3 regions of the Pseudomonas sp. p1(2021b) genome follow, and region 1 is predicted to be linked to each of the others. Evidence: predicted binding sites of a transcription regulator. Region 1 holds the regulator's gene; each other region holds the start of a gene.
The links. Region 1 encodes sigma-54, which starts transcription at its own class of promoters, with help from an activator protein. Its sites were predicted from a motif close to ANTGGCATNNANNTTGCTNT; they were not measured.

Region 1 (7,898 bases):
AGAAAGCCCGAAATATCGTGCTGCTCGGTGCGATCGCCGCACTGCTGGTGGCGGTCGGCTACTGGAACATCAGCCCCGAGAGCTTCCTCGACAAGCCCGTGGCCCAGGTCGACGAAAGCGCCATCGACTACTACGCGATCAACGCCCACAGCGTGCAGTTCATGCCAGACGGCAAGATGCAGTACGAGATGACCGCCGACAAGGTCGAGCACCTCAAGGCCAGCGAAGTCTCCCTGCTGACCAAGCCCGACCTGCACCTGTACCGCGGTACCCAGTACCCGTGGCACGTGCAGAGCGAGCGCGCCGAGGTCAACCCGGACGGTACCGAGGTCGAGCTCATCGAGAAGGTCCGCGTGGCCCGTACCGATGAAAAGCAGCGCGAAATGATCGTCACCACGTCCCGCATGACCGTGTTCCCGCAGAAGCAATATGCGCAGACCGAGCAAGCCGTTAGAATCGACGGCGCCGGTGGGACCACTACGGGCAAAGGAATGAAAGCGTATTTGAAAGACGGCAGGATGGACCTGCTGTCCAACGTAAGAGGACAGTATGAGGCTCGTTAAAACCCTCCCCTTTTTGCTCAGCCTGAGCGCGGCACTGGGAAGCGCGAGCGCCTTGGCCCTGCCCAACGATCGTGACCAGCCTATCCGCATCCAGGCCGACAACGCTCACCTGGACGACAAGCAAGGCGTAGCCACCTATACCGGCGACGTGATCATCACCCAGGGCTCGATGATGATCAAAGGCAACACCGTGACCATCACCCGCGCCGCCTCCGGCGATATCGACGTGGTCACCTCGGTGGGCAACCTGGCGTACTTCGAGCAGCAGCAGAGCGCTGCCAAGCCCGACAAGATGAAAGGCTGGGCCGTGACCATCCAGTACCAGGCGCAGAAGGACATGGTGATCCTCACCGACCGCGCCAAGGTCGAGAACGAAGGCAACACCACCGAAGGCGAGAAGATCGTCTACAACACCAAGACCCAGGTGGCTACCGCCGGTCGCGGTGGCAATGTGACCTCACCCCGTCAGCGCATCGACATGGTGATTCAGCCGAAGAAGAAGGCCGAGTAAATGGCAACCCTCAAAGCCCAGCACCTGGCCAAGAGCTACAAGGGCCGCCAGGTCGTCCGCGACGTCAGCCTGTCGATCGACAGCGGCCAGATCGTCGGCCTGCTCGGCCCCAACGGCGCCGGCAAGACCACCTGCTTCTACATGATCGTCGGCCTGGTCCGCGCCGACCAGGGCCGCGTGCTGATCGACAACCTGGACGTCAGCCACCAGCCCATGCACGGTCGCGCCCGCGCCGGCATCGGCTACCTGCCCCAGGAAGCGTCGATCTTCCGCAAACTGTCGGTGGCCGACAACATCATGGCCATCCTCGAGACCCGCAAGGACCTCGACCGCGACGGCCGCCGCAAGGAGCTGGAAAGCCTGCTGCAGGAGTTCCACATCAGCCACATCCGTGACAACCTCGGCATGAGCCTCTCCGGTGGCGAACGCCGCCGCGTCGAGATCGCACGGGCATTGGCCACCGCGCCGAAGTTCATCCTGCTGGACGAACCCTTCGCCGGTGTCGACCCGATTTCCGTGGGCGATATCAAGCAGATCATCCATCACCTCAAGGCCAAGGGCATCGGTGTGCTGATCACCGACCACAACGTCCGCGAGACGCTCGATATCTGCGAGACCGCCTACATCGTCAACGATGGACAACTGATCGCCGAAGGCGATGCCGAGACTATCCTGGCCAATGACCTGGTCAAGGAGGTCTACCTGGGCCACGAGTTCCGACTCTGAGCCCGGAGTCTGCCCGGGGCACTGCCGCAAAGGTTGCAGTGCTCTAGGCAAACGCTACAATTTCAGGCATATAACTTGCTTAAAATTGGCGCCCCGGCGCCCTTCGTGTAGTGGATGGCGCATGCGCGCCGGCGAACAAGGTATTAAGCCCCAGCCATGAAACCATCGCTCGTCCTAAAAATGGGCCAGCAACTGACGATGACACCGCAGTTGCAACAGGCCATCCGTCTGCTCCAGCTCTCTACCCTGGACCTTCAACAGGAAATTCAGGAAGCGCTGGAATCCAACCCGATGCTCGAACGTCAGGAAGACGGCGACGACTTCGACAACAGCGACCCCATGGCCGACAACGCCGAGAGCAAGCCGGTCGCCGAAGCCCAGGACAACAGCTTCCAGGAAAGCACGGCCAGCGCCGAAACCCTGGAAGAAGGCGAATGGAACGAGCGCATCCCCAACGAACTGCCCGTCGACACGGCCTGGGAAGACATCTACCAGACCAGCGCCAGCAGCCTGCCGGCCAGCGATGACGACGAGTGGGACTTCACTACCCGTACCTCCACCGGCGAGAGCCTGCAAAGCCACCTGCTGTGGCAGTTGAACCTGGCACCGATGTCCGACACCGACCGGCTCATTGCCGTGACCCTGATCGACAGCATCAACGGCCAGGGCTACCTGGAGGACAGCCTCGAGGAAATCTGCGCAGGCTTCGACCCCGAGCTGGATATCGAGCTGGATGAAGTGGAAGCCGTACTGCACCGCATCCAGCAGTTCGAGCCTGCCGGCATCGGCGCACGCAACCTCGGCGAATGCCTGCTGCTGCAGCTGCGCCAGCTGCCGGCCGACACCCCATGGATGGCCGAAGCCCAGCGCCTGGTCAGCGACTTCATCGACCTGCTCGGCAGCCGCGACTACAGCCAGCTGATGCGGCGCATGAAGCTCAAGGAAGATGAGCTGCGCCAGGTCATCGAGCTGGTACAGAGCCTCAACCCGCGCCCGGGCTCGCAGATCGAATCCAGCGAACCGGAATACGTGGTACCCGACGTCATCGTGCGCAAGGACAACGACCGCTGGCTGGTGGAGCTCAACCAGGAAGCGATCCCGCGCCTGCGGGTCAACCCGCAATACGCAGGTTTCGTCCGCCGCGCCGACACCAGCGCCGACAACACCTTCATGCGCAACCAGTTGCAGGAGGCACGCTGGTTCATCAAGAGCCTGCAGAGCCGCAACGAGACGCTGATGAAGGTCGCCACCCAGATCGTCGAGCACCAGCGCGGCTTCCTCGACCAGGGCGACGAGGCGATGAAGCCGTTGGTGCTACACGACATCGCCGAGGCGGTCGGCATGCACGAATCGACCATTTCCCGGGTCACCACGCAGAAATACATGCATACCCCGCGTGGCATCTATGAATTGAAATACTTTTTCTCGAGCCATGTGAGCACCTCCGAAGGCGGTGAATGCTCGTCTACGGCGATCCGCGCGATCATCAAGAAACTGGTTGCGGCGGAAAATCAGAAAAAGCCATTGAGTGACAGCAAGATCGCTGGTTTACTGGAGGCACAAGGCATCCAGGTAGCCCGTCGCACCGTCGCCAAGTACCGCGAGTCCCTCGGCATCGCACCGTCGAGCGAGCGCAAGCGACTGATGTAGCCCCTGGCTGTGCCATAGCGTTTCAGTGGCAGGTGCAATACCTGCCCTTTATGCACGGGCAACAAAGGAGAAGCTGTATGCAAGTCAACATCAGTGGACAGCATGTAGAAGTCACCCAACCACTGCGTGAGTACGTACTCGAGAAGCTCGCCCGGGTGGAAGGACATTTCGACAAGATCACCAATGTCACGGTGATCATGAAAGTCGAGAAACTGCAGCAGAAGGTCGAGGCCACGCTCCAGATTCCCGGCGGAGAAGTGGTTGCCAACGCCGAACACCAAGACATGTATGCAGCGATCGATGCCCTGGCTGACAAGCTCGACCGCCAACTGAAAAAACACAAGGAAAAACAGCAAAGCCTGCTGCAAGGTGCAGCCGCCCGCTGATCCCTCTCATCCATGATCCGACTTGAAACCATCCTGACCCCCGGCCGTTCCCTCGTGAACGTGCCGGGCGGCAGTAAGAAGCGCGCCCTGGAAAAGGTCGCCAACCTGATCGCCGAGCAAATTCCCGAACTGGAGATGCAGGACGTCTTCGAAAAGTTGGTTGCCCGCGAGAAACTGGGCTCCACCGGCTTCGGCAATGGCATCGCCATCCCCCACTGCCGGCTCGAAGGCTGCACGGCGCCCGTCAGCGCCCTGCTGCACCTGGATGCTCCCATCGACTACGACGCCATCGATGGCGCGCCCGTGGACCTGCTGTTCGTCCTGCTGGTACCCGAGGCGGCCACCGATGCCCACCTTGAACTGCTGCGCCAGATCGCCAGCATGCTCGATCGCAAGGAGGTCCGCGATCGCCTGCGTGCCGCCGGCAGCAGCGAGGCCCTGTACCAGGTAGTCCTAGACGCACAGAACGAGCACTGAACATGCGCCTGATCATCGTCAGCGGCCGGTCCGGCTCCGGCAAAAGTACCGCCCTCGATGTCCTGGAAGACAACGGCTACTACTGCATCGACAACCTGCCCGCCGGGTTGTTGCCGCAACTGGCCGAAAATGCACTGATCAATACCGAGCTGTTGCAACCGAAGGTGGCCGTCTCCATCGACGCGCGCAACCTGCCCAGCCACCTGACCCGTTTTCCCGACCTGCTCGAAGAGGCCCGGAGCCGGCATATCCAGTGCGACGTGCTGTACCTGGACGCCGACGAGGAGACACTGCTCAAGCGCTTCTCCGAGACCCGCCGGCGCCACCCGCTGACCAACGCCAATCGCTCCCTGGCAGAGGCGATCCGGGTCGAAAGCGAGCTGCTCGGCCCGATCTCCGATCTGGCCGACCTGAAGATCGACACCACCAACCTGAACCTCTACCAGTTGCGCGATTCGATCAAGCTGCGCCTGCTCAACCAGCCCGAGCCCGGCACCGCGTTCCTGGTCGAGTCCTTCGGTTTCAAGCGCGGCATGCCCGTGGACGCCGACCTGGTGTTCGACGTACGCTGCCTGCCCAACCCGTACTGGAAGCCGGAGTTGCGCGAGCATTCCGGGCTGGACCAGCCGGTGATCGACTACCTGGCCGCCCAGCCGGATGTCGAGGAGATGTTCCAGGATATCTCCAGCTACCTGCTCAAATGGCTGCCCCGCTTCGCCGCCAGCAACCGTGCGTATGTCACCATCGCCATCGGCTGCACCGGCGGGCACCATCGTTCCGTGTACCTGACCGAGCGCTTGGGCCAGTTGCTGCAACAATCCCTGAAAAACGTCCAGGTTCGCCACCGCGACCTCTAGCCCAAGGATATCCGCCCCACGATGCCCGCCCGCGAAATCACCATCATCAACAAGCTTGGCCTGCATGCCCGGGCGGCGGCCAAGTTCGTCGGCGTGGCCGGCCGCTTCCCCTGCCAGGTCAGGGTCGGGCGCGCGCCGGACAAGCTGGTGGATGGCAAGAGCATCATGGCGGTGATGATGCTCGCCGCAGGCAAAGGTACCCAGGTGCACCTGATGACCGAGGGCGAGCAGGACACCGAGGCCATGGATGCCCTGGTCGAATTGATCAACAACTACTTCGACGAAGGCGAGTAGCCCTCGGGGCGCACGACGTGCGCGTCGCGTAACGTTCAACCCTATCGCCAGCAAGCCGGCGCCAGGTTGTGAACATGGCCTTCAAGACATCGTCGTATCCATCACCATCATCACGCAGAACCCAACGCAAAGCCCCAGGCTGGCCAGACGGTGATGCCCATTGCTGCGCGACTCCGGAATGACCTCCTGGGTAACGACCAACAACATCGCCCCTGCCGCACAGGCCAGCCCTAACGGCAACAGCAGCTCGGCAATGTTGACCAGCCAGGCGCAGATCACCGCTGCTAGAGGTTCGACCAAGCCAGAGGCCGCACCTATCAGGAATGCCTTGAAGCGCGACATCCCCGCCCCGGCCAACACCAACGCGATCACCAACCCCTCGGGCACATCCTGTAAAGCGATACCCAGGGCCAGGCTGTCAGCCTCGGCCATGTCACCTGCGGCCGATACGCCAATAGCCATGCCTTCTGGAATGTTGTGGGCGATGATAGCGAACACGAACAACCGGATACGCGCGGGAATTGCCAGCTGACTCCCCGCTTCAACCAAGACCTCGGGCGCCCCACCAGAGGTCTTCAGGCCCACCATGAACAGGCATAAGGCACCTAACAGCAGCCCGAAGCTGACCAGAGCACCAGCCGTCCAAGGGCCGAAACCCATAACTCGGCCCGCCTCCAGCCCGGGTACGACCAGCGAAAACGCGGTCGCCGCGAGCATCACCCCCGCGCCGAAGCCCAATAACGTATCGGTCAGTGCAGCCGGCATATTACGGATCACCAACACCGGTATCGCGCCCAGTGCCGTGCCCAGGGCAGCCCAGCCGCCGCCCACCAAGGCTTGATGCATGGAGGGCTCCAGATCGAGCCAGGCGACACCCCGCGCGACCAACAATACAGCCCCCAACACCAGCAGCAGGGTACCCAATGTCAACCGGAGAAGGCGCAGCCCTCTGCCAATTACCCACATCGTCTGTTCTCGGCACATGTCAGATGTCTACGCGTGGTGAAAAAACAGACACAGCCATCCCGCCTCGACGACGCTCGTACAGCAACGATGGCACACTCATTACGTCTCGCATATGTAGTCCTTTATGGATTCACGACCGTCAGATAATCAAACCGCCACGGCCTGTGCACAACTATGAGAGGTACTAGCCAACAACCGGGCATTGGCGATCAACTTGAGTTTTTTATCTGAGGCTTTCTGCACCAGGGTAGAGTTACACAGCAGTTCAACACCCCATGAGAAGACCGAGTTACAAACACTTCCCCACGCGATGAATACTCCGATCACCGCCAACGCACAGCCACGTGGCGGTTTACCGATAGGATATTTATGAACACCTTAGCGCATCACCTGAATACCACGACCTCATCCGAACTCCATGCGGCTTCGCCTTTGTGCTGGGTAATCACATCCGACCCACAATACCCTCGCACCCTTGAGTACGGGTACGACGAAAGCAAAGAAGGAAAGCAACTGTCGTCCGCTCAGATTTCCGAGCAATATCGTAAAATCAATACATTCAGACAACACCATCCTCTGGGCTTCGATAACGTACCGGTATTCATCAATGGCGATATCACCGAGTACTATAGAGGCTATCAGGTTTCCGAGATGAACAGGCAGATAGACACGCTTGGCAGCGCAGTCTATGTAGGGCTCGGCAATCATGATTACGACAACAACGTGAACGATTGTTATAGGAACGGCTGTGCACGGGATGCCGTCACGGACATGGTCGAGCGCGCCGGGAATCTAGCGCCAGACGCCTTTGACTTCAAGAATGAAATCTGGGACAGCTACACGGGCTACAAGCTCTTCAGAGGCAGCCTGGCCTACTCGAAGACCCTAGGCGACTTCACGTTCATCCAGCTTCAGAACCACCCTGCGTATGCGGTCAGATTCGAGACAACCGAAGACCCCAAGTGGACAGTGGTGTACGACATCACAAAATCCTTGGACTGGCTGCAACAGCAATTAGTCGCTGCCCAACTCAAGCGCAAACACATCATCATCAATGTCCATCGCCCTCCTACAGACAGCAATTATTCTGCTGAGGATATAGAGCGCTTCCGACGCCTGGTCGATTTTTATAAAGTAAAAGCCATTTTCCATGGCCACACGCATGTCGCCCAAAAGGAAAGCAATTTTGGCACGGTCCCGGTCTTCAACAGCGGCGCTGCATTCATCAAAACATTCTTGGTGGCCGAAACCAATACGCGTCATGCCGAGGTATACGTCACGCGCGCCACAGATAATAAGCTCGAAAGCAAGCCTCTCGGTTCTTTCCGCATCGGCACCCCCGTCACCGCTCAACGGGTACATGCGACGTATCGGATTGCTGCCAACGAAGTGTATGTCACCCTGCACCAGACCCCGCCCCATCAGTTGGCCTGGGTACGGGCCGAATATACGTTTAATGGAAAGACAC
Region 2 (7,898 bases), 600 kb from region 1:
GTGACGCACCCAGCCTTCGCCCGGGTTGTTGGCCGAGCACATGAAGCGGCCGGTGGCCAGGCTTTGCCATTGATAGAAAGGCGCGGGGGCCGCAGACAGTGACAGGGAGATGCACAGCGCGGCGAACAGGCTGAGCAGGAGGCGTTTGTTCATGAAGGGGATCTCGATAGCAGGGGCTGCCCGACAGCCCCCGCCCGATCATCAGGTCATCTGGATGATGGTCTGCATGATGGTGCTTTCAGTGGAGATGGTCTTGGCGTTGGCCTGGTAGTTGCTCTGGGCCTTGATCAGGTTGACCAGCTCGCCGGTGAGGTCGACGTTGGAGTCTTCCAACGCACCGCCCGCGATCTGGCCCAGGGTGCCGGTGCCAGGCTCGCCGATGACCGGCACACCCGAAGCATAGGACTCCTTCCAGGCGGTGCCGCCTACTGGCGTGAGGCCCTGCAGGTTGGCGAAGTTGGCTACCACCACCTGGCCGATCACTTTGTCCTGGCCATTGGTGAAGTTGGCGAACAGGTTGCCGCTCGGGTCCACGGTCAGGCCGGTGAGCTCGCCGGTGGCGTAGCCATCCTGGCTCTTGGCGGTGGTCGCGGACGCTGCGTTGTACTGAGTAGTCGCCAGCATGTCCAGGGTCACGCCGCCCGTGCGCGCGGTGGCGCCGTTGCTGACCCAGTCGCCCGCCGCATTCTTCTCGGCCGGTACCCAGCCATTGAGGGTGAAGGTCTTGTCATCGCCGATGTCCAGACCGCCGGGCACCGCGCCCGCCGTCATGGCGGCGGTGTCCAGGGTACCGTCGGACTTGAACGGCAGCTTGTTGACCAGCGGCGTATCGAGAGTGGGGTCACTCGGATTGCGGCCGTCAATGGTGGTGTACATGGTCCACGAGTTGGTGCCCACATCCTTGATGAAATACTGGTTCAACTGGTGCGCATTACCCTGACTGTCATACACGTCGGTGTTGAAGGTGTAGTTGTAGCTGTTGACATTGGTCGGGTCGAATGGCGTCACGCTCGGCGTCGAGGCGCTGGAGTTGAGGTTGACGGTTTCGGAAATCCGGCCGGTCGGGTTCGGCGAGAGGTTCGAGGTATCGATCTGCAGGTTAGTCAGGATACCCTGAACGATCTTGCCGTCGGCATCGACCGCATAGCCCTGCAGGTTGGCGCCCGAGGCATTGACGATGTAGCCGTCCTTGTCGCTGTAGAACGCACCGGCGCGGGTGTAGATCTTCGAGCCATTGTCGCTCAGGGCGAAGAAGCCGTTGCCGTCGATGGCAAGGTCCAGGGCCTGGCCGGTGCCGTTGATATTGCCCGGGGTGAACATCTGCGATACCGCGGCGGTCTTCACACCGCTACCGACGGTGGTCTTGCCGGCGCTGGTGCCGCGAATGGACGCCGAGTACTGGTCGGCGAATTCGGCACGGGAGGACTTGAAGCCTGTGGTGGCCACGTTGGCGATGTTGTTGCCGGTAACGTTCAGCGCCTTGTTCGCCGCGTAGAGCCCGCTCAGGCCAATATTGAAAGACATTTACTTGCTCCTTCTGCCGATTGCGCGGCGTTAGATTCCGATGGTAGTGACTTTGGAGATGCCGATCTTGCCGATGCCGGCAAGGTTGAGCATCATCTCGCCGCCGTTCTGGAAGCTGACACTGTTCACCGTTGCCGGCAGCAGCGTGGCGAGCGTCACGCTCTTGCCATCGACCGTGGTGCTGGCGGCGAAGGTGTAGTTGCCGGGGTCGACTTTCTCGCCCTTGTCGTTGGTGCCATCCCAGATGAAGTCGGCGGTACCGGCCTTCTGCGCACCCAGCTCGATGGTCTTGACCACGTTGCCGTCCTTGTCCTTGATGGTGACCTTGCCTTCGGTGATGTTCTGCGGCAGTACCACCTGGCCGGTGAAGCTCTTGGTGGTGTCGACCACGGCCTTGTCGTTCTGCACGATCACCGAACGGCCGACCAGGGACGAGGCCTGCAGCGCCTGGGAAGAGCCCATGCCGCTGAGGATGCCGTTGACCGACTGGTTCAGCGCCTGGATACCTTCAAGGCTGCTGAACTGCGCCAGCTGGGCGACGAATTCGCCGTTCTCCTGAGGGTCCAGTGGGTTCTGGTTCTTCATTTGAGTGACCAGCAGCTGCAAGAACGCATCCTTGCCCAGCGCACTGCCGGCGGTACCGGTGCTGCTGTCGGTCTTGGGGTTCTGCTTTTGCAGCGACGTCAGGTAGGCACTGCCGACTTCGCTGGTGGAATTAGTCGTGGTCATGTCGATGTCCTATCACTGACCCAGGGTCAGGACCTTCTGCATCATGGTCTTGGCGGTGTTCATCAGTTCGGCGTTGGTCTGGAACGCACGGCTGGCGGAGATCATGTCGGCCATCTCCTCCACCACATTGACGTTCGGGTAGTAGACGTAGCCGTCTTTGTTCGCTGCCGGGTGGTTGGGCTCGTAGCGCGCCTCGAGGTTGCTCTGGTCTTCGACGATGCCCATCACCTGCACGCCCTGCCCCGCCTCGCCCTGGTCCTGGAACAGCGACTGGCCGGCGCCGTCCTGGGCCTGCTGGAAGGTGGTGGCGAACACCGGGTGGCGTGCGCGGTAGGTCTGGTCGATGCTCGAGGACACGGTCTCGGCGTTGGCGATGTTCGAAGCGACGGTATTGAGGCGGGTGTTCTGCGCACTCATGCCGCTACCGGCAATGTTGAAGACACTGGCAAGGGACATGGTCACTCTCCGCGCAGGGCCGAAATCAGCCCTTTGAATTTACTGTTGAGCAGGGTGAAGCTGGCCTGGAAGCCAATGGCGTTCTCTGCGTAGTTCGACTGCTCGATCTGCGCATCGACGGTGTTCTGGTCGATCGAAGGCTGCATCGGCGTACGGTACTTGAGGGTGTCGTCGCCCATGGCCAGGCCCTGGGCCTCGATGTGCCGAGTGTTGGTACGGTCCAGGGCGATGCGGCCGCTCTGCTGTTTGGCCGCCTCGGCGGCGAGCACCGCCGAGAAGTCCATGTCGCGTGCCTTGTAGTTGGGCGTGTCGGCGTTGGCGATGTTGTTGGCCAGGACCTCGGCGCGCTGGGCGCGGAAGCTCAATGCCTGCTCATGGATGCCGAGCGCCTTGTCGAAGCTGATGCTCATGTCTGGGAAACCTTCGAAGGTTGACCGGAAGAATCTTGAGCAGGCTAGAGCAAGGTTTGTGCCAAGCGGCAGAGACCCAGTAAAACCGGAGGTTTGGGGCGCGGGTGGCAAAGCAGGATGCCAGAAAAGCGGCAAAGTGCTTCCGCCTGGTGAAGGGAAAGCGGCAATCGCGTGGTGGCAAAAGCGGCAAAACAAAAAATTGACACCCATTGAGGCCATGGTCGAACCACGCACAGCTTGAGGCTCAGGGTCCGGGCGAACCAGATCCCTCTCGAGCTGTATCATCGACGATTTTGTCGGCTACTTCAGTGGAATTTGCGATTTTTCCCACAAGCCACACGGAAATGATCACCATTTTTTCGTGATGTGATTTCCCCCTGCACACGCTGTCAGGGAGACACCACATGTTTCTAGGCCACTACATACCTTCGTGGCAGGAAGTCGAGTCACGCATTATCAATGAAATGGGCTATCAGGGAGGTGCCCATTTCCGCACGCACCTCAACGAACAGGTCGCCTCGCTGGCGCTCAACCTACGCCGGGTCAGAGCCGTTCAATCGGCCTTCGACCAGGCTGAATGGCAAGCTGCACGTATGCTGCGCCAACGCTTCGCCGACCTCGAAATCGCCAGCATCGTCGACGAACTGCTCATCGTCGTGAGGCAGATGGCGATGATCGTCGCCAGCAGCGTCATCACCGGCGGCGCCATTGGTGCAGGAATAGGCGTATTGGGTGCAGGAGCGGGGGCCATTCCCTTTGCCGGCGCGGGCGCGGCGATGGGTCTTAAGATCAGCGGCTGGATCCTCGGCGTACTGGGGCTGGCGTCCATCGCCGAGTTTTTCATCGACGGCCTGCCACGCATCGGCGAGTACTACCTCGATGGCATCTGCATAGCCTGGAAAGGTACGCGTGGCGACGAAGGTCTGAGCCCATTCAGCAAGGACGACCCGAATGCGGTCTCCCGAGCCGCCCATCATATTGCTCAACTCAAGTATCGGACCACAATGGAAGACCAAGGTCGAGAACCTAAGAAATGCCGCAGCGGCAGTACCAGAATCCTCTCGTGGCAAAACGTTGATAAATGTAAATCTTCACAAATGCTAGGAGACAATACATGGATGAAGCTTTTTCTGTTTTTCTAGAAGAGTTTGGAAATACCATCGAGCGCCGAGAAGTCCCAGTATCGAGCATTCAGCACTATCGCGGGACACTGCCTGATCAGCTACTGGAGTATTGGAGCGAGCATGGATGGTGCGGTTATGGCGATGGGATTTTCTGGATGGTCAACCCACAAGAGTATAATGGCGTTGTAGCATCCTGGCTTGAAGGCACCGCGCTCGAAACCATCGACAACTATCATGTGATTGCCAGAAGCGCCTTTGGAGACTTGTATCTCTGGGGAGAGAAGACAGGCGCATCACTCAAAATCACAAGCGTGCTTTCGCGCTACAGAGTTCACGACTCCATTTACGTTGGAAACAAAATGAACAAAGGGGTGAAGGCCTTCATGGTATCCAAGCGGGTAGATACCAACGACTACGGTGGCCTATTCAAGCCGGCTCGACAAAAACTTGGCCAGCTAGGCCCTGACGAGATGTATGGTTTCATCCCCGCTATCATGCTTGGCGGCCCTGATAATCTTGAACACTTGGCGAAAGTAAAAATTGTGGAGCACTTGATGCTTCTATCGCAAATATCCGAACTCAAGCCATTCGCCCTTCCCGACTTTTAGGCAATTTATCTTCAAGCACAGCCTTCCCGTATCGACCAACAATGGACCAAGCGCCATCAGGCGCTTGGCACCTATACATGACGGGATTCCCCCCTGCACATGCTGCCAGGGAGGCACCTCATGTACCGCTAACGCGAGGCAACCAAAATAGATAGAATATTTGCCAAATTCATTAAAAACTTCGGCCTACCGATTGACCGCCGGGAAGTACCTACCTCCACAATCGAAAGATACAGAGACAAGCTTCCTCCCAAGCTTCTGGAGTACTGGTCCGAACATGGATGGTCGGGCTATGGCGAAGGTATATTCTGGCTGGTCAATCCACAAGAATATGACGCCGTGGTCTCCTACTGGATCGCAGGCACGACACTTGACTCGTACGACAACTACCACTTGATTGCACGGAGCGCGTTCGGCGACCTGTATCTATGGGGCGAAAAGTCTGGCTTTTCATTAAAAATCACGAGCATTAGCTCTCGATACGTTTTTCATAAGACCGACTTTACAAAAGAACAGCTCAACACTGAACTTCAAGGCTTTATCCTATCAAGAAAGGTCGACTCAAATGATTTCAACGACCTTTTCAAACCCGCCAAAAAGAAGCTTGGCAGACTTAGACATGACGAAATGTACGGCTTTTTCCCCGCGCTCACGCTGGGTGGCTCCGACTCCCTGCAGCACCTTCAAAAGGTCAGTGCTGTTGAGCACTTGGTCTTTCTCGCCCAGCTGACAGATCTGCAACCTTACTCCTTCTCCAAGCAACCAGATTGATGCTGCAGCCATTCACTTATCCTTTCTCAACGAACAATGAAGTAGCACCATCACGGACCAAGCGCCGCCAGGCGCTTGGGACCTATGCATGATGGGATCCCCCCCCTGCACACGCTACCAGGGAGGCACCTCATGTACCGCTAACGCGAGGCAACCAAAATAGATAGAATATTTGCCAAATTCATTAAAAACTTCGGCCTACCGATTGACCGCCGGGAAGTACCTACCTCCACAATCGAAAGATACAGAGACAAGCTTCCTTCCAAGCTCTTGGAATATTGGTCCGAACATGGATGGGGAGGCTATGGAGAGGGCATATTCTGGCTGGTCAACCCACAAGAGTATGACGCCGTAGTTTCCTGCTGGATTGCAGGCACCGCATTTGACTCACATGACAACTATCACTTGATTGCAAGAAGCGCTTTTGGAGACTTATATCTATGGGGCGAAAAAACCGGATTTTCACTGGAAATAGCAAGCTTTAGCTCTCAGTACGTCTTCTATAAAACTGATTTTACAAAAGAACAGCTCAACTCCGAACTTCAAGGTTTTATCCTGTCAAGAAATATCGACTCAAATGATTTCAATGACCTTTTCAATCCCGCCAGAGAAAAGCTTGGCAGACTTAAACATGATGAGATGTACGGCTTTTTCCCCGCACTCATGCTGGGTGGCTCCGACTCCCTGCAGCACCTTCAAAAAGTCAGCGCCATTGAGCACTTGGTCTTTCTTGCACAACTAGCAGACCTGCAACCTTATCCCTTCTCCGAGCAACCCGATTGATGCTGCAGCCATTCACTTATCTTTTCTCAATGAACAATGAAGTAGCACTATCACGGACCAAGCGCCGTCAGGCGCTTGGTACCTGCGAGCATCGAGGAGAATCATGTCGCGACTATTCAATCATTACCCTCCATTGACGCCGCCCCACTTATTCGCCGCCATGCTCACATGAACTTCGCCGAACATGCCGGAAACAAAGTCGCTTTTTCCTACGGCTGACTCAGAAACCTCCGATCCGGATCCATGATGGGATTTCCCCCTGAAGCACGCTGTCAGGGAGACACCTCATGTACCTGGATTACCTCGTGCCCTCCTGGCACGAGATCGAGTCACGTGTCATCGCCATGATGGGCTACCAAAGCGGTGACCAGTTCCGCACCAACCTCAATGAAGAAGTCGCCTCGCGGGGCCTCAACCTGCGCCGGATCGAAGCCGTCCGTACCGCCTTTTACCACGCCGAATGGCAGGCCGCGCACGTGCTGCGCCAGCGCTTCGCTACCCTCCATCGCCGAGTTTCTTCATCGGGGGCTTGCCGCGTATCGGCGAGTACTACGTCGACGGCATTCGCTTCGCCTGGGAAGGCACCTGCGGCAATGAAGGCACAGGCCCGTTCTGCCGGGACGCCCCCCTATGCGATAGGCCACGCATCAGATTGCCCAAGGCCACGTGGAAGTCGTGCTGCTGTTGTTGGGGGCAATCGTGTCGTACCTCACCCGCGGCCGTGGCGACGCCCGAGTGCTGGCGCAGGAGATGGCGGCGAGCAGCAAGGGGGCGAGACTGGGGCAATGGATGCTCAAGCATGAGGAGGGATTGAAGCTGCGGCCGGATCTACACGCTCCAGAACGACGCAAAGGAGCATCGATCGCTCAAGAGCCGGGGCAACCCAATCTCCCCCCCCGAAAGACAAGGAGCCTTCCTCGCGCAAGCCCGATGGAAAAGCAAAACAGGAAACCTCACTCGCGCAGCAGAGTCCGTACCCAAAGCTATGCGTGACACTACTTTTATCAACGTAAAGCTCCACAAATGCTAGGTGATGGAAAACACGATGGACAAGATCTTTGCAAGATTCATAGAGAAAGTTGGACCACCCCATGACCGCCAAGAGGTTCCCTTCTCTAGCATTGAGCGCTACACAGGAAGGCTACCCCGCTTACTTCTCGAATACTGGAAAGAGCACGGCTGGTGCGGTTATGGCGATGGTATTTTTTGGATGGTCAACCCCCAGGAGTTCGAACCGGTCATATCATCTTGGTTGGAGAACACGAAATATTCGAACATTGACACCTACCACTTGATTGGTCGGAGCGCATTTGGCGACCTGTACCTGTGGGGAGAAAGAACAGGGGCCTCCCTAGAGATCTGCAGCATTCTATCTAGAAGCGTAACCCGCACATCGATATTCACAGGAGATCAGCTGGAAAAAGGCTTCCCAACCTTCCTTCTCTCCATCGACTATGACACCAATGACTATGGCGAGCTCTTCAAACCGGCCA
Region 3 (7,898 bases), 2.3 Mb from region 1:
CGCGGGCGTATGCGCGGCTGAGGCGATTTCAGGGCGCTCCGCGCTCCAGGCGCAGGGCTTCGGGGGTGTCCGGCAGGCGTTCGACCACCCGCAAGCGCTCGGGTGCCTGGTTGTCGCGCCAGGCCTTGAAGCGGTTCAATTCATCGCCCACGGCCTTGAGTACCCAGCCCAATACGGCAATGTCGTCGAGGAAGCCAACCCCCAGCAGCCAGTCGGGAATGGCATCCAGGGGGCTGACGAAATACAGCAGGCCCGCCACCACCGTGACCAGCGCCTTGGGGCTGATGGCGCGGTATTCGCCACGCCACCACGCCAGGCACAGGCCTTGGAGCAAACGGACGTCCTCCCGCAGCTGGCCAAGCTTGGGGCCTTTGCGGGCCACGGCGAACAGCAAGGCCGGCAGCCGACCGCGGCTGAGCAGGCGCTCGGCCAGGGGCAGGAAGCGGGCGAAATTCCAGGGTGCGCTCATGGGGCCTCCATATCGGCAGGGAAGGTTATCCACATTTATTGTGGATAACCTTGTGAACAGGGGGCAGTTTCCGACGCGAGGCGCCCACTGGGCAAGGGTCTGGCTCAGATCGGGCGTTTTTTACACAGCTGTTTCAGAACCGCAAACGTTTTGCGTCGGTGGGCTGCCCTTTCTTCGACACCCCGGGGTTTATGGGGTTCGTTCAGAAATAAAGGGGCCGCTTTGCGCCCCATCGCGGCACAAGGCCGCTCCTACAGGGGACGTGCGGATGGCACGGCTGGTGTAGGAGCGGCCTTGTGCCGCGATGGGGCGCGAAGCGGCCCCTTTGTCTGGATCTGACGCGGTATTACTTGGCGGGCTCTTCAGCCGCTGGCGCTTCGGCTTCCGGCGCCTCGCCCTGGGCGTTGGCCGGGTCCTTGATGCCCAGCAGCTCCAAGTCGAAGACCAGTACCGAGTTCGCCGGAATCAGCGGGCTCGGGCTCTGGGCACCGTAGGCCAGGTCAGCCGGGATGTACAGCTTGTACTTCTCGCCGACGTGCATCAGTTGCAGGCCTTCGACCCAACCCGGGATCACGCCGCTGACCGGCAGGTCGATCGGGCTGCCACGTTCGACGGAGCTGTCGAACACCTTGCCATCGATCAGCTTGCCTTCGTAGTGGACAGTGACCACGTCGGTCGGCTTGGGCTGCGGGCCGTCGGCCTTCTTGACCACTTCGTACTGCAGGCCCGAGGCGGTGGTGACGACGCCTGGCTTCTTGCCGTTCTCTTCGAGGAATTTCTTGCCGGCGCTGGCCGCTTCCTCGCTGGCCTTGGCCAGACGCTCTTCGGCGCGCTTCTGCAGATCGGTGAAGGCCGCTACCAGGTCTTCGTCCTTGATGCGCTGCTCTTTCTTGGCAACCGCATCCTCGATACCGAGGGCCACCGCTTTGGAATCTAGGTCTTCCATGCCTTCCTGAGCCAGGCTCTTGCCCATGTTCAGGCCGATACCGTAGGAGGCTTTCTGTGCCGGAGTCTTCAGCTCGACGCTGCTGGTCTGAGCGTCGCAGCCCGCGAGGACCAAACCAACCAGGGCAACCGCAGCCGCCAAACGATGCTGTTTCATGCTAGTTCCTTGTTCATGCGCCATAAGGGCAATCAGGTAAAGCCGCGAGCTTAGCAGGCGGCCATGACCAATGGCTACCGGCATGAGAGCCAGGAAAGTCCGATAAGTTCACGGATATTTCCCCATAGCTGAAACGAACCGTCCTGCCCGACCGCTTGCAATTTCACAGCGCACGCTTCAAGCGCACGTCGCAAGCTCCACCGCATCGCCGCAAAGGCGCACCGGCCACACGCGCAAGGCCTGCGTCGTGTCCTCCAGGCAGTGCCCGTCGTGGAGGCTGAAATGCTGCTTGTACAGTGGCGCCGCGACCACCAGCTGCCCGTGCAGGCTGCCGACCAGGCCACGACCGATGATATTGGCGCCGGAACGCGGGTCACGGTTGTCGAGGGCGTACACGGGCTGGGCCTGGCCGGGCAGGTAGAACAGGGCCACCTGTTCGCCCTCATGCCAGACCACCACGCCGGAGTCGGCGACCAGGTCCTGGAGCCGGCAGACCGTTTGCCAGCCGGGTTGCGTTGCGACAGCAGCGTTGGACGTTTTCATCAGATAGCCTCCTGGGTGGTGGGAATCAAATGCAAGGGTGCGGCGGGCCGACGCTGCTCGCGCTCGCGGACGAAGTGCACGTCCGGGTCGGGGCGCTGGTCGTTGACGAAGGTGCGAAAGCGCTTGAGCTTTTCCGGGTCCTTGAGGGCGTTGGCCCATTCGCATTCGTAGCGCTCGACCACATGCTGCATCTGCGCCTCCAGCTCGCTGGCCAGGCCCAGGCTGTCGTCGATGATCACCTGCTTGAGGTAGTCCAGCCCGCCTTCCAGGCTCTCGCGCCAGACCGAGGTGCGCTGCAGCTTGTCGGCGGTGCGGATGTAGAACATCAGCAGCCGGTCGATCAGGCGCACCAGGGTTTCGTCGTCGAGGTCGGTGGCGAACAGCTCGGCATGGCGCGGGCGCATGCCACCGTTGCCGCAGACGTACAGGTTCCAGCCCTTGTCGGTGGCGATCACGCCGATGTCCTTGCTCTGCGCCTCGGCGCATTCGCGAGTGCAGCCGGAGACCGCGAACTTGAGCTTGTGCGGCGAGCGCAGGCCCTTGTAGCGGTCTTCCAGGCGCAGGGCCATGGCGACGCTGTCCTGCACGCCATAGCGGCACCAGGTGCTGCCCACGCAGGACTTCACCGTGCGGGTCGACTTGCCGTAGGCATGGCCGGTCTCGAACCCGGCCTCGATCAGCTCGCCCCAGATCAAGGGCAGCTCGTGCAGCTGGGCGCCGAACAGGTCGATGCGCTGGCCGCCGGTGATCTTGGTGTAGAGGTCGTACTTCTTCGCCACTTGGCCGATCACGATCAGCTTGTCGGGGGTGATCTCGCCGCCGGGAATGCGCGGCACCACCGAGTAGGTGCCGTTCTTCTGCATATTGGCCATGAAGGTGTCGTTGGTGTCCTGCAGCGGCACCAGGGACGGGTCCATGATCGGCTGGTTCCAGCAGGACGCCAGTATCGAGCCCACGGTGGGCTTGCAGATGTCACAGCCGACATGGCCTCTGCCGTGGCGCGCGAGCAGGTCGGCGAAGGTGCGGATGCCTTCGACCCGCACCAGCGCATAGAGCTCCTGGCGGGTGTAGGCGAAGTGTTCGCAAAGGCTCTTGTCCACCGCCACGCCGCGCGCCGCCAGTTCGTGCTCGAAGACCTGCTTGAGCAACGCCGCGCAGCCGCCGCACCCGCTGGCGGCCTTGGTGCAGCCCTTGACTGCGGCGAGGTCGGCGCAGCCGCTGTCGATCGCCGCGCAGACCGCGCCCTTGCTGACGTTGTGGCAGGAGCAGATGGTCGCGCTGTCGGGCAGTGCATCGGCGCCCAAGGCCGGCGCCCCGCTGCCTTGGGGCAGGATCAGCGCCGCCGGGTCGGCCGGCAGGGCGATGCCGTTCTGCACGTACTGCAGCAGGGTGTCGTAATAGCTGTTGTCGCCCACCAGCACCGCGCCGAGCACACGCTTGCCGCTGGCATCCACCACCAGCCGGCGATAGGCCGCGTTGGCCTCGTCGATGAAGCGATAGCTGCGCGAACCCGGCGTGGCACCGTGGGCATCGCCGATGGAGCCGACATCCACACCCAGCAGCTTGAGCTTGGTGGACATGTCGGCGCCGGTGAAGGCCTGGGCAGGCTCGCCTGCCAACAGCGTCGCCAGGTTGCGGGCCATGCCGTAGCCTGGCGCCACCAGGCCGAACACGCTGCCGTTCCACGACGCGCATTCGCCGATGGCGAAGATGCGTGGGTCGCTGCTGCGACAATCGCCGTCGATCACCACGCCGCCCCGGGCGGCGACCTCCAGGTCGCAGGCGCGGGCCAGGGCATCCTGGGGGCGGATTCCGGCGGAGAATACGATCAGGTCGGTTTCCAGGTGCTCGCCGCCGTCGAAGTTCATGCGATAGCGGTAGGCCTCGCCAGCACTGATCGACTGGGTGGCCCGGGACAGGTGCACGCCCACGCCCAGCGCCTCGATCTGCGCGCATAGGGCAGCACCACCCTCGCCATCGAGCTGCACCGGCATCAGCCGTGGCGCGAACTCCACCACATGGGCTTCCAGGCCCAGGGCCTTCAGGGCATTGGCCGCCTCCAGGCCGAGCAGGCCACCACCGACCACCACGCCACGGCGGGCGTTGCCGGCTGCCGCGCGGATGGCGTCGAGGTCGTCCAGGGTGCGATAGACCAGGCGCGCGGTGCCGCTGGAGCCTTCGATCGGCGGCACGAAGGGGTAGGAGCCAGTGGCGAGGATCAACTGGTCGTAGCCGTAGCGCCCTTCGGCCGTGAGCACCTCGCAGCGTTCACGGTCTATGGCCAGCACGGCCTCGCCCAGGTGCAAGTGCACGCCGTGGCGGTCGTAGAAGTCCCGTTCGCACAGCGCCAGAGCCTCGGCATCGCTACCACCGAAATAGTCGGAGAGGTGCACGCGGTCGTAGGCGCGCTGGCGTTCCTCGCCGAACACGCGCAGCTCGAAACGCGCCAGGGCGCCGCGTTCGATCAGTTGTTCGACGCAGTGGTGGCCGACCATGCCATTGCCGACGATGACCAGTCGCTCTCGTTGCCCGCTGTTCGCTGTTGCCTTCATAGCCGATCCTCGCGAAAAAAAGGCGCCTGGAGCCGAAGCTCCAGGCGCCTTTGCCTGTTCTCATCAGTAGTGGGCCCGGGCTGGTCGCCGTTGATCAGCAGGGCATGTTGTAAGGGTTCAGAAGCAGGGAGTGTGCCAACTCACCATTAGGCGTTGCCCCCTTTCTGTAGGAGCGGGCTTGTCCCGCGATCAAGGGCGAAGCCCTCGCCAGACGACGGTGATATCGGGGCCAGCCTAATCGCGGGACAAGCCCGCTCCTACAAGGATCACGCCAGTTCTCAGGGGTACGCAAAGCTCCAATCCAGTGCACGCCTGCTCATCCTGGGGCACTCAGTACACATCGCGCCGGTAGCGGCCGGCTTTGTTCAAGGCGTCCATGTAGGCCTGGGCGGCCTCGCTATCGAGGCCGCCATGCTCGGCGATGACCTGGTGCAAGGCCGCGTCGACATCCTTGGCCATGCGCAGGGCGTCGCCGCACACGTAGAAGTAGGCGCCCTCCTCCAGCCAGCGCCACAACTGCGCCCCCTGCTCCAGCATGCGCTGCTGGACATAGACCTTGCTCGCCTGGTCGCGGGAGAACGCCGTGCTCAGCTGCAGGTGGCCGCTGGCCTGCCAGGCCAGCAACTGGTCGCGGTAGTAGAAATCGCAGGCTTGGTGCTGTTCGCCGAAGAACAGCCAGTTGCCCCCACTCGCCCCGCGCGCCTGGCGCTCTTCGAGGAACGCCCGGAACGGCGCGATACCCGTGCCAGGGCCGACCATGATCACCGGCGTGCGGTCGTCCTCGGGCAGGCGGAAGTGCTTCGCCACTTGGGGGAAGATCGCCACCTCTAGCCCTTCGGCGCGGTCGGCGAGGAAGGTCGAGCACACGCCCTTGCGCGTGCCGTAGCGCACCGTGGAGACGGTCAGGTGAACCTGGCCGGGGTGCGCGGCTGGGCTCGAGCTGATCGAGTACAACCGAGGCTGCAAGGGCCTGAGCAGGTCCAGCCACTGCGCCAGTGACAACGCCTGCGGGAACTCGCGCAACACATCGGCCAGTTGCCGCCCCCACAGCCAGCTTCTCAGATCGGCCTTGCGTTCGGGCAGCAGCATGCCCCGCAGGTCGCCGCTCGCTCGGCTGAACACCTCCAGTTGCCGAGGGCTGACCCGGGCGATGTCCAGGTGCCGTTCCATCGCCGTGGCCAATGGCATGGGGGCGTGACCCTTGAGCTCGACCGTAAGCCGGCCGTCCAGCTGCATCAGGGCCAGCATTTCCCCGACCAGCGCCGGGCAGTTGCGAGGCCAAACGCCCAGGGCATCACCGGCCTGGTAGGTGAAACCACTGTCGCCCAGGTCGAACACCAATTGGCGCGTCTCCTTGCTGGCGCCCGGGCCATTGAGCAGGCGGTTTTCCACCAGCCTGGCCGGCAGGGGGCGCTGCTTGTCGAAGGCGACGCTGGAAACGCGCCCAGGCGAGGTCTTCACCGGTGCCTTGCCCAACTCAGGCAGCAGTGCGTCGAGCCAGGCGGCGAAGGCATCATCGAAATCCGGTTCGCAATCGACCCGGGCCAACAGTCGGCGGGCGCCGAGCTCGGTCAGCCGCGAATCGAGCTTGCGGCCAAAGCCGCAGAACTGGTCGTAGCTGGAGTCCCCCAAGGCCAGCACCGCATAGGGCAGCTCGGCGCAGTGGCTGCCTTGCTCGCCCTGCAGCGCCTGCCAGAAGGCGGCGCCACTGGCAGGGGCTTCGCCGTCGCCGAAGGTGCTGGCGATCAGTACCACACTGGCGGCACCCTGCAACTGGCGCGGGCTGACGGCTTCCATACAGCTGACCTCCACGGCCAACCCTGCCTCGCGCAGGCATTGGCCGCAGCGCTCGGCCAGTGTCTCGCCATTGCCGGTCTGCGAGGCCCAGAGCACGTGGTGGCGAGGCCCATCGGACAGTGCCTCGGTAGCGGGGCTCAGTTCGAGCACCTCGATACGCGCCCCGGCGACCCGCTCAATGGCCACGGCGCAATGCTTGTAGGCCGGTTGCAGCGAGGTTGGGTCGACTGCATCGCAGGTCACCGCGTTGATGGCCAGTCGTTCGCCGAACACGTCGTTCCAATGGAAAGGCGCGAAGCAGTTGCCCACCTGCACCCGGTCGCTGACCCGCGCGGGCAGCACGGCCTGGCCGCGACGGGAGCGGATCGCCACCTGGTCGTGCTCGGCGATCCCCAGGCGGGCGGCATCTTCGGGGTTCAGTTCGACGAAGGGGCCCGGGTCGAGTTTGTTCAGCCGGGCGACCTTGCCGGTCTTGGTCAGGGTGTGCCATTGGTGCTGCACGCGCCCGGTGTTGAGCACCAGCGGGAAGTGCGCGTCAGGCCGTTCGGCCGCTGGCAGCCAGGGGCGTGCGAGGAAGCGTGCCTTGCCGCTGGGCGTGGGGAAGACCAATGCTCGGTGGGCACCGTCATGGAGGTAGCGCAACGGGCTGCGGTCATTGTCGCGCCCTGGGGGGCAGGGCCATTGGCGGGGTTTCTCGCGCAGCTCGGCATAGCCGATGCCGCGCAGGTCGTAGCCGGTCGTGGGGTTCCAGAAGCGGCGCAGCTCGTCGAACACCGCCTCGGCATCGGGGTAGTCGAACCCATCCGCATAACCCATGGCACAGGCGATGCGCGCGATGATCTGCCAGTCAGGCAGGCTCTGGCCGGGCGGCTCGACCGCCTTGGGCATCAGGGTCAGGTTGCGCTCGCTGTTGACCATCACCCCTTCGCCTTCGGCCCAAAGGGCAGCGGGCAACAGGATATCGGCGTAGCGGTTGGTCTCGGTGTCGAGGAACGCATCCTGGACGATCACCAGCTCTGCCTGGCCCAGGCCGTCGATGACCTGCTGGCGATTGGCGACACTGGCCACCGGATTGCTGCAGATGATCCAACAAGCCTTCACCTCCCCCGCCTTCATCTGTTCGAACAGCGCCACGGTGCCCTCGCCGCCTTCGCTGCGCAGGCTGCCCGGGGCAAGCCCCCACTGCTGTTCGACGAACGCCCGGTCGGCGGCGTCCTGCGCCGAACGCTGGCCCGGCAACCCGGGGCCCATGTAGCCCATTTCGCGCCCGCCCATGGCATTGGGTTGGCCGGTCAACGAGAACGGGCCGCTGCCCAGGCGGCAAATGGCGCCGGTGGCCAGGTGCAGGTTGCACAGGGCATTGCTGTGCCAAGTGCCGTGGATGCTCTGGTTCAGGCCCATGGTCCAGCAGCTCATCCAGTTGCCGGCTCGGCCG

Region 2: the regulator sigma-54 is predicted to act here: its motif matches at 3,166-3,185, upstream of flgB (flagellar basal body rod protein FlgB).
Region 3: the regulator sigma-54 is predicted to act here: its motif matches at 4,787-4,806, upstream of nirB (nitrite reductase large subunit NirB).

The regions. Positions count from the first base shown of each region.
Region 1 covers NZ_CP083746.1:4,128,517-4,136,414, forward strand. Annotated here, with positions in the region: gene lptC (LPS export ABC transporter periplasmic protein LptC) at 1-563, shown strand, start outside; gene lptA (lipopolysaccharide transport periplasmic protein LptA) at 550-1,074, shown strand; gene lptB (LPS export ABC transporter ATP-binding protein) at 1,075-1,800, shown strand; gene K8374_RS19245 (RNA polymerase factor sigma-54) at 1,957-3,450, shown strand; gene hpf (ribosome hibernation-promoting factor, HPF/YfiA family) at 3,528-3,836, shown strand; gene ptsN (PTS IIA-like nitrogen regulatory protein PtsN) at 3,849-4,313, shown strand; gene rapZ (RNase adapter RapZ) at 4,316-5,170, shown strand; gene K8374_RS19265 (HPr family phosphocarrier protein) at 5,192-5,464, shown strand; gene K8374_RS19270 (ZIP family metal transporter) at 5,546-6,430, opposite strand; gene K8374_RS19275 (metallophosphoesterase) at 6,800-7,898, shown strand, end outside.
Region 2 covers NZ_CP083746.1:3,525,775-3,533,672, forward strand. Annotated here, with positions in the region: gene K8374_RS16350 (hypothetical protein) at 1-153, opposite strand, end outside; gene flgE (flagellar hook protein FlgE) at 202-1,524, opposite strand; gene flgD (flagellar hook assembly protein FlgD) at 1,555-2,253, opposite strand; gene flgC (flagellar basal body rod protein FlgC) at 2,266-2,709, opposite strand; gene flgB (flagellar basal body rod protein FlgB) at 2,712-3,119, opposite strand; partial or broken gene K8374_RS16375 (DUF6861 domain-containing protein) at 3,524-4,105, shown strand; gene K8374_RS16380 (GAD-like domain-containing protein) at 4,234-4,851, shown strand; gene K8374_RS16385 (GAD-like domain-containing protein) at 4,999-5,622, shown strand; gene K8374_RS16390 (GAD-like domain-containing protein) at 5,782-6,405, shown strand; gene K8374_RS26460 (hypothetical protein) at 6,735-6,911, opposite strand; gene K8374_RS26465 (DUF6861 domain-containing protein) at 7,105-7,398, shown strand; gene K8374_RS16400 (GAD-like domain-containing protein) at 7,451-7,898, shown strand, end outside.
Region 3 covers NZ_CP083746.1:1,227,111-1,235,008, reverse strand. Annotated here, with positions in the region: gene K8374_RS05770 (YkvA family protein) at 29-469, opposite strand; gene K8374_RS05765 (FKBP-type peptidyl-prolyl cis-trans isomerase) at 816-1,571, opposite strand; gene nirD (nitrite reductase small subunit NirD) at 1,749-2,114, opposite strand; gene nirB (nitrite reductase large subunit NirB) at 2,114-4,666, opposite strand; gene K8374_RS05750 (bifunctional nitrate reductase/sulfite reductase flavoprotein subunit alpha) at 4,997-7,898, opposite strand, start outside.